Regions from separate parts of the Nocardioides sp. YIM B13467 genome, predicted to be linked through region 1. Evidence: riboswitches for the same ligand, from Rfam matches in the RefSeq annotation. Region 1 holds a riboswitch; the other holds the start of a gene.
The links. Region 1 has a riboswitch for glycine ahead of gcvT (glycine cleavage system aminomethyltransferase GcvT). Riboswitches for the same ligand answer to the same signal wherever they lie in the genome.
Positions count from the first base shown of each region.

Region 2: another riboswitch for glycine. It lies ahead of gcvP (aminomethyl-transferring glycine dehydrogenase); the one in region 1 lies ahead of gcvT (glycine cleavage system aminomethyltransferase GcvT).

Region 1 is NZ_JBHZPJ010000046.1:2,995,357-3,001,429, reverse strand. Features, by position in the region: gene ACFX43_RS21500 (hypothetical protein) at 1-636, shown strand, start outside; gene ACFX43_RS21495 (hypothetical protein) at 623-1,438, shown strand; gene ACFX43_RS21490 (L-serine ammonia-lyase) at 1,546-2,952, opposite strand; gene gcvH (glycine cleavage system protein GcvH) at 3,001-3,372, opposite strand; gene gcvT (glycine cleavage system aminomethyltransferase GcvT) at 3,393-4,496, opposite strand; glycine riboswitch at 4,656-4,751, opposite strand; gene ACFX43_RS21475 (CobW family GTP-binding protein) at 4,861-5,892, shown strand; gene ACFX43_RS21470 (Crp/Fnr family transcriptional regulator) at 5,902-6,073, opposite strand, start outside.
Region 2 is NZ_JBHZPJ010000046.1:2,767,094-2,773,166, forward strand. Features, by position in the region: gene gcvP (aminomethyl-transferring glycine dehydrogenase) at 1-2,061, opposite strand, end outside; glycine riboswitch at 2,121-2,211, opposite strand; gene ACFX43_RS20335 (MerR family transcriptional regulator) at 2,294-2,911, opposite strand; gene ACFX43_RS20340 (MFS transporter) at 3,057-4,463, opposite strand; gene ACFX43_RS20345 (helix-turn-helix transcriptional regulator) at 4,606-5,442, shown strand; gene ACFX43_RS20350 (bifunctional nuclease family protein) at 5,450-5,917, opposite strand; gene ACFX43_RS20355 (MerR family transcriptional regulator) at 5,982-6,073, opposite strand, start outside.

The sequences.
Region 1 (6,073 bases):
GGCGTCGAAGCGCGCCAGGTCCGCGTCCTCGCCGAAACGGGGTCCATCACCCGCGTCGCCCGCGGCATCTTCGACCGCACATCGGTAGAGCGCTATCGCGCCGAGCGCGGCTCGGGCCGGACACGGACCTGGGCCGAGCGCACTGCCTGGGGAGCGATCGCAATGCTCTCCGGCGCGGCGCCGAAGGACCTCGGGGATGTCCAGAAGTACCGGCTCCGCGCCACCCTGCGGGAGATCACCGACCCGACCGAACTGGCGATCCGGTTGCGCGACCGCGCGACTGTCACTACGTGGTCCGGCCACCGCTCCGTCATCGGGCGCGTCCGCGAGGAGCTCGTCATCCCCGGCCGCCAGCGGCTGGGGCTCGTCGAGGACGACACCGTCGTCGACGGCTACATCCATGCAGACCGGCTCTCCGACCTCGTGAGCCGCCATCGGCTGAGCGAGGACACCACCGGGTCCATCACCCTGCGCTACACCACGATGGACATCGACTTCATCACCTACCTGGCACGCCTCAACAGAACGCTCGCCGCCGTCGACGCCGCCACCTCCCTCGACCCGCGCGAGCGGGGCGTGGGAGAGCAAGTTCTGATCAGCCGGTTGGAGTTGTTCCGCGAGAATGTCGGACAGTAAGCACCCCGGCATCGAGCGCCCAACCGTCGATATCGCCACCGCCGTCGGTGGATGGCCCGACCCGTGGCCGAACGTCGCCGAGATCGCCACGGTGCTGCCGACCGACAAGTGGACCCTGGTCGGCGGCCTGATGACCCAGTTGCACTCAATCCACCACGGCCTGGGCATCGTACGCCCGACCAACGATGTCGACATCGTGCTGCACATCGAGACCTCCCGCGGCGTCGCCTCCGAGACCGCGACCGCACTGCGTTCCCTCGGCTACGACCTGCGTTCGGCCGTCGATCCGCGTGACAACACCGCACACCGCTTCTACCGCGGTACCAGCAAGATCGATCTGGTCGCCAGCCGTCACGATGAGGAACCGGAGGACCTAGTCGACGTCCTGGTCTCCGACCACCACGCTCCGAAGGTCACCGAGCGGCTCGCGGGACGTGACATGGTCCGCATCGAGGGTGGCACGCAAGCACTGCGGCGCACTATCAACGCACGTGTGGAGATCGAGCCCGGCACCATCACCACAGTCTCGGTGCCCAGCGCGTTCGGCGCACTCATCTTGAAGGCCGCCGCCTACAAGACCGACTCCCGCGACCGTGACCGGCACCTGCGCGACGCCGTGGCCCTCCTTGCCTGCATCGAGGACCCGTTCGCCGAGCGCGAGGGCTTCACCGGCTCCGACCGATCCCGGCTCCAGACGCTACGCACCCGGCTCACCCCGGACGACACCTCTTGGACCGCACTGACCGGCCGGGACCGGATCGACGCCGCGACAGCCCTGGAGATCCTCACGGCCGAGGACTGAAGCAGGCCGGCGGCAGACTGTGTTGGTCTCGACACGCCTCCGCCTAGCTGCTCCGGCGGCTCGACCAGCGGGGACTGGGTCTCGACAAGCTCGACCACCGGGAGGGCTCAGCACTCGATGACGTTGACCGCGAGGCCGCCGCGGGAGGTCTCCTTGTACTTGACCTTCATGTCGGCGCCGGTCTCGCGCATTGTTTTCAGCGCCTTGTCCAGGCTGACCTTGTGGGAGCCGTCGCCGTTGAGGGCGAGGCGGGCGGCGTTGATCGCCTTCACGCTGGCGATGGCGTTGCGTTCGATGCACGGGATCTGCACCAGACCGCCGACCGGGTCGCAGGTGAGGCCGAGGTTGTGCTCGATGCCGACCTCGGCGGCGTTCTCGACCTGCTCCGGGGTGCCTCCGAGCACCTCGCACAGAGCTCCGGCGGCCATCGCGCAGGCCGAGCCGACCTCGCCCTGGCAGCCGACCTCGGCGCCGGAGATCGAGGCGTTCGTCTTGCACAGGATCCCGATGGCGGCGGCGGTGAGCAGGAACCGGACGATGCCGTCCTCGATCGCGGCCTCGTCCAGGCCGGCCCGCGGCGCCACGAAACGTACCCAGTAGTGCAGGACGGCGGGCACGATGCCGGCCGCGCCGTTGGTGGGAGCGGTGACCACCCGGCCGCCCGAGGCGTTCTCCTCGTTCACCGCCAGCGCGAACAGGTTGACCCAGTCCATGACCCGGAAGGGGTCCTGGGCGCCGGCTCCGGAAGCCAGGTCGCGGTAGAGCAGCGGCGCCCGGCGCGGGACCCGCAGACCCCCAGGAAGTACGCCGTCACTGACCGGGTCACGGTCGCAGCCGGCCTGCACGCAGTCCGCCATCACCCGCCAGATCTCCAGGAGACCGGCACGGACCTCGTCGTGCGTACGCCAGGTCAGCTCGTTGGCGCGCATGAGGTCGGAGACCCGGAAGCCCTCGCGCTCGCAGGTGCTGAGCAGCTCGGCGCCGGTGGTGAAGGGGAACCGGACGCGCGAGTGATCGGGCACGATCCGGGCGGCGCCGGACGCGTGCTCGTCGACCACGAAGCCACCGCCGACGGAGTAGTAGGTCCGCTCGCGGCTCACCTGCCCTGAGGTGTCGTAAGCGGTGAACACCATGCCGTTGGGGTGGCCCGGCAGGCTCTTGCGCCGATGCATCACCAGGTCGGTGCCGCCGTCGAAGCGGATCTTCCTGTGACCGCCGAGCGACAATTCCCCGCGCTCGCGGATGGCCGCCACCCGCCCGAACGATGCCCGGGTGTCGACGGTCGCCGGCTCCTCACCCTCGAGGCCGAGCAGGACCGCGCCCTCTGAGCCGTGCCCGTGTCCGGTCGCGCCGAGCGACCCGAACAGCTCGGCCTTCACCCGCGTGACCGCGTCCAGCTGCCCGTCCTCGACGAGGCCATCGACGAAGATCTTCGCCGCCCGCATCGGTCCCACGGTGTGGGAGGAGGACGGCCCGATCCCGATCGAGTACAGGTCGAAGGTGCTCAAGGTCATCGCCACGACCGGAGCGGGGGCGCCGCTGAGATCAGCGGTCACGACGGTTCACTCCTCGATCAGAGCGTCATAGGCCGCGGCGTCGAGCAGGTCGGTAGCGCCCGAGACACGCATCTCGAAGAGCCAGCCGGCGCCGAACGGGTCGCTGTTGATCAGCGCGGGATCCTCGACGACGGCCGAGTTGATCTCGAGGATCTCGCCGTCGGCGGGCGCGAAGAGGTCGCTGACGGACTTCGTCGACTCCAGCTCACCGCAGCTCTCTCCCCCGGTGATCTTGCTGCCCACCTCGGGCAGCTCGACGAAGACGATGTCGCCAAGCGCCTCGGTGGCGAAGGCGGTGACACCGACGCGCGCGACATCGCCGCGGGTCTCGATCCACTCGTGCTCGGCGGTGTACGACAGGTGGGACGGGTTGCTCATGGCGGTGCTCATTTCCTGGCTCATTTCTTGGAGTAGAAGGGAAGATCGACGATCTCGGCGTCCTCGCGGCTGCCGCGCACGTCGACATGGACCTTGGTGCCGGCAGCGGCGAGGTCGGGCCTGACGTACGCCATCGCGATGGGGTGTCCGAGAGTCGGCGATGGGGAGCCGCTGGTCACCACGCCGATCTCGTCGCCGGTGGCCGGGTCCACGACGGCGTAGCCGGCCCGCGGCGAACGGCGCCCGGCGGCCACCAGGCCGACGAGTACGCTGCGCGGGCCCTCGTCGCGGCGTACGGCCAGGGCGGCATCGCCGACGAAGCCGTCGGGCTTGTCGAAGGAGACGACCCGGCCCAGGCCCGCCTCGAAGGGGGTCGTCTCGCGGTTCAGCTCGTGACCGTAGAGCGGCATGCCGGCCTCGAGCCGCAGCGTGTCGCGGCAGGCGAGCCCGGCGGGCAGCAGCCCGTGCGGCGTACCGGCCTCGGTGATCGCCTCCCAGACGGCCGTGGCCGAGGAGGGCGCGCAGTAGATCTCGAAACCGTCCTCGCCGGTGTAGCCGGTGCGGGCGAGCAGGACGTCGACCCCGGCTACCGTGCCGGCGTCGATGGCGTAGTACTTCAGGGACGGGACGTCCAGGTCGGTCAGGGCTGCGACGATCGCCGCGGAGGCGGGCCCCTGGACAGCGATCAGTGCCCACTCCGCGGAGGCGTCGCGGACCACGGCGTCGTACCCCTCGGCCCGCTCGACCAGAGCCGGAGCGACCACGTGGACGTTGCTCGCGTTGGCGACGACCAGGTAGCGCTCCTGCTTCAGCCGGTAGACGACCAGGTCGTCGATGATGCCGCCGTCCTCGGCGCAGATCATCGAGTAGCGGGCGCGGCCGAGGCCGATCTTCGACGGCCGACCGACCAGGGCGCGGTCGAGGGCGCGTCCCGCCTCGGGGCCGGTCACCTCGATCTCGCCCATATGGGACAGGTCGAAGAGGCCCGCGGTGGTGCGTACGGCATTGTGCTCGGCGGTCTCCGAGCCGTAGCGGACCGGCATGCTCCAGCCGGCGAAGTCGGTGAACGAGGCGCCGAGCGCCTGGTGGAGCTCATGCAGAGGGGTAGGGACGGGTGAGGTCATGTGCGGGAGGCTCCCTGCTGATGGGTGCCGACAGCCGCGGCACCCGTGGACGGGTGACCTCCCCGCTCTGTCATCGCTACCTGAGAGCTTCACCGCCCGAAAGGGGCGATTTGCACCGTGGGTGCAGGATCCAGCGGATCCTGTCTTTCCAGAGGTCGCCTCACCACAGCGGTCATTGGGCCTGAGAGATTCTGGGGAGGTTTGCTCCTTCGGCGCCTCACCCGGGATGGGCAAGGACTCTCCCGCTGCGGTTCAAGTGGCGGATGTGAAGTTGTGCGGCACAACCTAAAGGTCTGGCCACCCCGGTCGTCAAGACGTGACCCCATTAACGGGAACTGTTCTCATCGGGCCCTACGATGGCCCGATGCCGACCAGCGCCAGCAACCGGGTTCCCGTGGTCATCCTCACCGGCCATCTCGGGTCGGGCAAGACCACGCTGCTCAACCATCTGCTGCGCCAGCCCGGCGCCCGGGTGGGCGTGGTCGTCAACGACTTCGGTGACATCAACGTCGATGCCGGCCTCGTCACCGGGCAGATCGACGAGCCGGCCTCGATCGCCGGCGGCTGCCTGTGCTGCCTGCCCGACGCCGGCGGCCTCGACGATGCACTGGAGAAGCTGACCCACCCGCGGCTCGCGCTCGACGTCGTCATCGTCGAGGCCAGCGGGATCGCCGAGCCCGGCACGCTGGCCCGGCTGGTCCGGTTCAGCGGGGTCGAGCGTGTACGCCGCGGTGGGCTCATCGAGGTCGTCGACGCCTCGGCGTACTTCGACACCCTCGATGACGGCCGGGGCCCGGCGCCGGTCCGGTTCGCGGCCGCCTCCCTGGTCGTGATCAACAAGACGGACCTGGTGCCGGCCGGCGAGCGACCCGAGGTCCTGGCCCGCATCGAGCAGCGCGTGCGGGAGCACAACCCCGAGGTCCACGTGGCGTACGCGGTGGGTGGCCGCATCGACCCGCGGCTGGTCTACGACGCCGCGGTGCCCGAGGACCCGCCCGACGAGCTGCCGATCGCCGCGCTGCTGCGCGAGGCGGCCGAGGACCACGAGGCCCATCAGCACGCCCGGGCGGTCACCGTGACGACGCCGGGCACCATCGAGCCGGCTCGACTGGTCGACCTGCTCGAGGAGCCGCCGGCGACGGCGTACCGGGTCAAGGGGACCATCGCCGTCGCGACCGGCCAGGGACCGCGCAGCTACCAGGTGAACCTCGTCGGACGCAGCGCCCACATCGCCGCCACGCGGACGCCGACCACGGCGAGCGAGCTCGTGGCCATCGGCCTGGAGCTCGAGACCGACCCGGTCCGGCAGCGTCTCGCGGAGGCCCTGGCCCCGGCCGAACGGCCGAGCACCGAGGGCCTTCGCCGGCTCCGCCAGCTGGTCCGGGTCAGCCTCTGACCAGCGGAATCAGCCCGCGCGGCGGACGATCCGCTCCATGTCGGTGATGATCACCGAGCGCGACTCCAGCCGGACCCAGCCCTTGGCCGCGAAGTCGGCGAGCGCCTTGTTGACCGTCTCCCGAGCCGCGCCCACGAGCTGCGCGAGCTCCTCCTGGGTCAGGTCGTGGCGTACGTGAAGG
Region 2 (6,073 bases), 230 kb from region 1:
ATAGACCTGACCGCCGGCCTCGTGCACCAGCGAGCAGACCTCGGTGATGCCCTCCTCGTAGACCCCGTGCGTCGAGGGGTAGGTGACCATGATCGCGGCGACGTTCTCGCCGTGGGCGTCGAGCTTCGCCCGCAGGTCGTCGAGGTCGACGGTGCCGTCCTCGGACGACTTCACGACCTCGACCTTCATCCCGGCCATCACGGCCGAGGCGGCGTTGGTGCCGTGCGCGGAGGAAGGCATCAGGCAGATCTTGCGGTGGCCCTGGCCCTGGGCGTCCAGGTAGCCGCGGATCGCCATCAGGCCGGCGAACTCACCTTGTGAGCCGGCGTTCGGCTGGATGGAGACCTCGTCGTAGCCGGTGACCTCGGCCAGCCACCCCTCCAGCTCCCCGACCAGACGCGTGTAGCCGGCGGCGTCCTCGGCGGGCACGAACGGGTGCAGGTCGGCGAAGCCAGGCAGCGAGATCGGCTCCATCTCGGTGGTCGCGTTGAGCTTCATGGTGCACGAGCCGAGCGGGATCATGCCCTTGTCGAGCGCGTAGTCACGCGCGGCGAGCTTGTGCAGGTAGCGCAGCATCTGGGTCTCGCTGTGATGCGCGTTGAAGACCTCGTGGGTGAGGTAGTCGGTGGTGCGCAGCAGCCCGTCAGGCAGCGCGCTGGCCGTGGTGCGGTCGATCTCGTCCAGGTCCGCACCCGAGACGCCGAAGGCGTTCAGCACGGCCGACAGGGTCGAGCGAGTCGTCGCCTCCGAGGTCGAGATGCCGACGGTGTCGGCGTCCACGAGACGAAGATGTACGCCGAGACGACGCGCCGCGGTGACGACATCGGCCGCCCGACCGGGGACGGTCACACCCAGCGTGTCGAAGAATGTCTCCGAGACCAGCGGGAGCCCGGCCGACTTGAGCGCAGCGGCCAGGACTGCGGCGTAGCGGTGGGTCCGGGTCGCGATCGTCCGCAGCCCGTCGGGGCCGTGGTAGACGGCGTACATCGAGGCGCCGACGGCCAGCAGCACCTGGGCGGTGCAGATGTTGGAGGTCGCCTTCTCCCGGCGGATGTGCTGCTCGCGGGTCTGCAGCGCGAGACGGTACGCAGGCCGTCCCTCGGCATCGACGGAGACGCCGACGAGACGACCGGGCAGGTGCCGCTCGATCCCCTCGTGGACGGCCATGTAGCCGGCGTGCGGGCCGCCGTAGAAGAGCGGGATGCCGAAGCGCTGGGTCGAGCCGACCACGACGTCGGCGCCGAGGGTGCCGGGCGCCTCGAGGACGGTGAGAGCGAGCAGGTCGGCGGCGACGACGGCGAGCGCGCCCCGCTCATGGGCGGCCTCGATGACCGGCTTGAGGTCGGGCACGCGACCGGAGGCGCCCGGGTACTGCACCAGCACGCCGATCACGTCGCCCTCGGGCAGGCCCTGCGAGAGGTCGGCCACGACGACCTCGAGGCCCATCGCCTCGGCGCGCACCTTCACGACCTCGATCGACTGCGGCAGGGCGTCGGCGTCGATGACGAACGGAGCCCCGCCATTTTTCTGGGAGACCTTGCGGTTGGCCCGGTGCACCAGCGCGAGCGCCTCGGCGGCCGCGGTGCCCTCGTCCAGGAGCGAGGAGTTGGCCACCGGCAGGCCGGTCAGGTCGCCGACCATGGTCTGGAAGTTGATGAGCGCCTCGAGGCGGCCCTGGGAGATCTCGGGCTGGTAGGGCGTGTAGGCGGTGTACCAGCTCGGGTCCTCGAGCACGTTGCGACGGATCACCGGCGGCGTCACGGTGGCGTGGTAGCCGAGTCCGATCATCGCCTCGCCGGGCTTGTTGGAGGCCGCGATCTCCCGCGCCAGCGAGGCGACCTGCGCCTCGCTCAGCGCGGCCGGCAGGTCCAGCGACTCGATCGAGCGGATCCCGGCCGGGACGGCGGCGTCCATCATCGCTGCTACCGAGTCGTACCCGAGCCGCGCGAGCATGGTCGCCTCGTCGGCGGCCGAGAGTCCGACGTGGCGCTCCACGAACGGGGAGGCGGCGTCGAGCTCGGACAGAGTGGGCGTGTCGGACACAGTGGCTCCTGAGGGCATCTAAGACAACTCGTACGCCCTCCCCCTCTGTCACCGCATCTGCGCCGCTTCAGAGTTGCCTGGTCCGCACAGTCGTGGATGCCTGAGAGTTTCCGGGGAGGAATTGCCCCTTCGGCGCCCCTTCGAGAGGAGCTCTCCCGTGCGGGATGGTCAGCACCACCAGCATAAACGACTCGACCCCGAGGCCCCGCCTCTGCGGGACCTCGGGGTCGAGTGTTACGTGAGGTTTACGTCACCCGGCGTTGCGCGCCGCGCGGCGGGCGGAGAGCTCGTCGGACACAGAGGCGACCTGCTCGCCGTCCTCGGTCGTACGCTCGCTGGGGAGCTCGGAGAGCGTGCCCTCGATCTCGCGCCAGACGCCACCGATCGCGATGCCGAAGACGCCCTGCCCGCCCTGGAGCAGGTCGATGACCTCGTCGTTGCTGGTGCACTCGTAGACCGAGGCGCCATCGCTCATCAGCGTGACGCGGGTCAGGTCGTCGGTGCCCCGCTCACGCAGGTGCTGCACGGCAGCGCGGATCTGCTGCAGTGAGATGCCGGCGTCGAGGAGCCGCTTGATGACCTTGAGGATCAGGATGTCTCGGAAGGAGTAGAGCCGCTGGGTGCCGGAACCGGTGGCCCCGCGCACGCTCGGCTCGACGAGACCGGTGCGAGCCCAGTAGTCGAGCTGGCGGTAGCTGATCCCCGCAGCGTTGCAGGCCGTGGGCCCGCGGTAACCGGTGTCGCTCGGCAGGGGCGAGACATCGTCGGTGAAGAGAAGGCCCTGCTCGTCAGCCTGCTCCGCCGCGCGTTGCGCGTCGTCGGCGCCGTGGCCGGGCTTCTGCTCGTGGTCGAACACGATGTCCTCCATCGTCTACTCCGTTGTGCGTAACTCCACTCGGGGAATGAACGGCTGCGGCGGGGGGACCACATCGTTGGAGTTACAACAGAGACAACTACAAGGTAAGCGCCGCAAGGGCCCTGGTCAAAGAACCCCCTCCGGCGTGTCGTCGGGGCTAACCCTCAAGTAGAGCTTTAGCCTTTCGGCGCCTGGCGGTCGCAATCAGTGCGGTCAGCACCAGCACGCCGGCTCCGACGAGGAGACATGCCTGCATCCCAGAAAGGGTGAGGATCCCGGTCGCACCGGCACCCAGACCACCGAAGACGGCGACCGCGATCGCGCCGCCGGTCTGCCGGAACGTGCTCAGCGCGCCGGTGGCGACACCCACCCGGGCGGGCTCGACGGCATCGATCAGGTCGGCGGTGACGAGGGTGATCGCCAGCGCGCCGCCGGTGGCGAGCGGGACGAGCAGCACCAGGACCAGCCAGACCGGCGTGGTCGTCGAGAGCGGGATCAGGGCGAGCATCCCCACCGCGAGGATCAGCTGGCCGCCGACGATGAGCGGGTGCCGGCCCACGACGTACGCCAGGCGCGGCGCCACGACGTTGGCGCAGGTGGTCATGGCCGCCGGGATGACGAACATCAGCCCCGCCTCGGCACCGCTCCAGCCCCGCACCTGCTGGTAGTAGAGCCCGAGCAGGAAGATCCCACCGTAGAACCCGAAGTTGATACCGAACCCGGAGACCAGCGCGACCGCCACCCTGCCCCGAGCCACCAGGCCGAGCGGCAGCACCGGCGCCGCGGAGCGGTGCTCGACCACGACGAAGGCACCCGCCGCCGAGACCGATATCGCCGCCGCGAGCAGCGCGCCCGCGTGCCAGCCGCCGTGGCCGGCCTCGATGACGGCGTACGTCAGAGCCGACAGCGCGACCACGGCGAGCGCCTGGCCAGGGAGGTCGAGCGGCGACCGGCGCCGCACCGCCCGGATCCGCAGACCGGCCAGCAGGGCCACGATGAGGATCCCGACCGGGACGTTGACCAGGAACACCCAGCGCCAGCCGGCGTACTCGCTGAGCAGGCCTCCGGCCACCGGACCCAGCGCCATCGCCGCCGATCCGCCGACGGTCCACACGGCGATGGCCTGACCCCGGGCCCGCGCGTCGTCGTACGCCACCCGCACCAGCGCCAGCGACGCCGGCATCACCAGCGCGGCGGCAGCACCCTGGAGCACCCGCGCCGCGATGAGTGCCGGCATCACCGGAGCGGCCGCGCAGGCCACGGAGGCGACGGTGAACAGCACCACCCCCAGGGCGTAGGCCCGGACCGGTCCGACGCGGTCGGTCACCGCGCCCGCCGAGAGCATCAGCGCCGCGAACATCAGCGTGTACGCGTCCACGACCCACTGCAGCCCGGCCATCCCGCCACCCAGGTCCCGGTGCAGATAGGGCAGCGCGATGTTGACCGCGGAGACGTCGACGGTGATCACCGTGAACCCCAGGAGAGCGGCGAGCAGCGCTCGAACGCTCCCCGCCGGCGCCGCTGCCGGGCCTCCGCTCGGCACCTCGTGGGCAACTGCGGTCATCGTGCTCCTCCTCCAGGTCGTTGTCCCCGAAAGTCTGGTCTCGCCTCGCGCGCAGAGGCAGACCGCGCGACGCCGGGGTGTCGCCAGGGGTGGGTGTGACACGGCCCCTCACCCGAGCCGGACCTGCGGCACACTGGTAGGGATGAGCGACATGGCTGCGACCGAGCTGGGGCGCTACCTGCGCGCCCGCCGAGCACGGGTGACCCCGGAGGAGGCAGGTCTGCCCGCCGGCACCGGCGTGCGGCGTACTCCTGGGCTGCGACGCGAGGAGCTCGCTGCTCTCGCGGGCGTGTCGGTCGACTACTACACCCGGCTGGAGCGAGGACGGGAGACCAACCCGTCGACGGCCGTCCTGGACTCGCTGGCTCGCACACTGCGCCTCACCGGCGATGCCCATCAGCGCCTGCACGAGCTGGCCGAGGTCGCCTCGGGACGCGTCAGCGTGCCGCAGGCGACGACCGACACGACCGTACGTCCCTCGGTGCTCGTCATGCTCGAGACGCTGCGCCCGCTGCCCGCCTTCGTGTTCAGCAGGCACAACGACATCTTGGCGGCCAACCGGCCGGCCCGGCGGCTCTACCCGGGTCTTTGGGACGGCCCGCGGGAGCACCGGAACCTGACCCGCTACCTCTTCCTCGACCCGATCGGGCGACACCTGCTCGACCCATGGCACCAGACGGTGACCAGCTCGGTCGCCAACCTGCGCGCCGTCGGCGGCACCGACGTCGACTCACCCCGCCTGGCCGCGCTGGTGGGCGAGCTCCTGCTCAAGTCGCCCGAGTTCGCCGCGATCTGGGAGCTCTACGACGTGTGTGAGCGCAGCGGCGGCACGAAGACCTTCGAGCATCCGCGGGTGGGCCGGATGACGCTCACCTACGAGGTCATGCAGCTGGCCCGCACCGGCGGTCAGCGCATGATCGTCTACCAGGCGGAGGCAGACACGATCGATGAGAAGGCGATGCTCGCGCTGAGCGAGTGATCCAGCCCTAGTGGGACTCGAAGTCCTCGGGCGTGATCTCGTCGAGGAACTCGCGGAACTTCTCGATCTCGTCCTCCTGCTCGGCCGGGACAGCGAGCCCGGCCTCGTCGAGAACCTCGTCGGAGACCACGATCTTGGTCCCCGTACGCAGCGCCAGCGCGATCGAGTCCGAGGGCCGCGCGCTCACCTCGACACCCGAGGCGAAGACCAGGTTGGCGTAGAAGACGCGGTCGGTGACCGAGGTGATCTGCACCTCGGTGAGCTCGTTGCCGGTCGCCTCGAGCACGTCCTTGAGGAGGTCGTGGGTCAGCGGCCGCGGCGGCACCACGCCCTGCTGGGCGAAGGCGATGGCGGTCGCCTCCACCGCGCCGATCCAGATGGGCAGGTATCGCTCACCCGCCACCTCGCGCAACAGCACGATCGGCTGGTTGGAGGGCATCTCCACTCGGACTCCGAGCACATCGACCTCGCGCATGACATCCACCCTACCCGTCTCCGGGTCGCGACAGCAGCCCGGTTGACCGGCGACATGAACCGAGTCAGCGGTCGCGCAGTCCCGACTTCACCAAGGTGGCGTGCATACGGACCGCCAGCGAGGCGATCTCGCTGCCGATCTCCTCTGCCCGGCCCT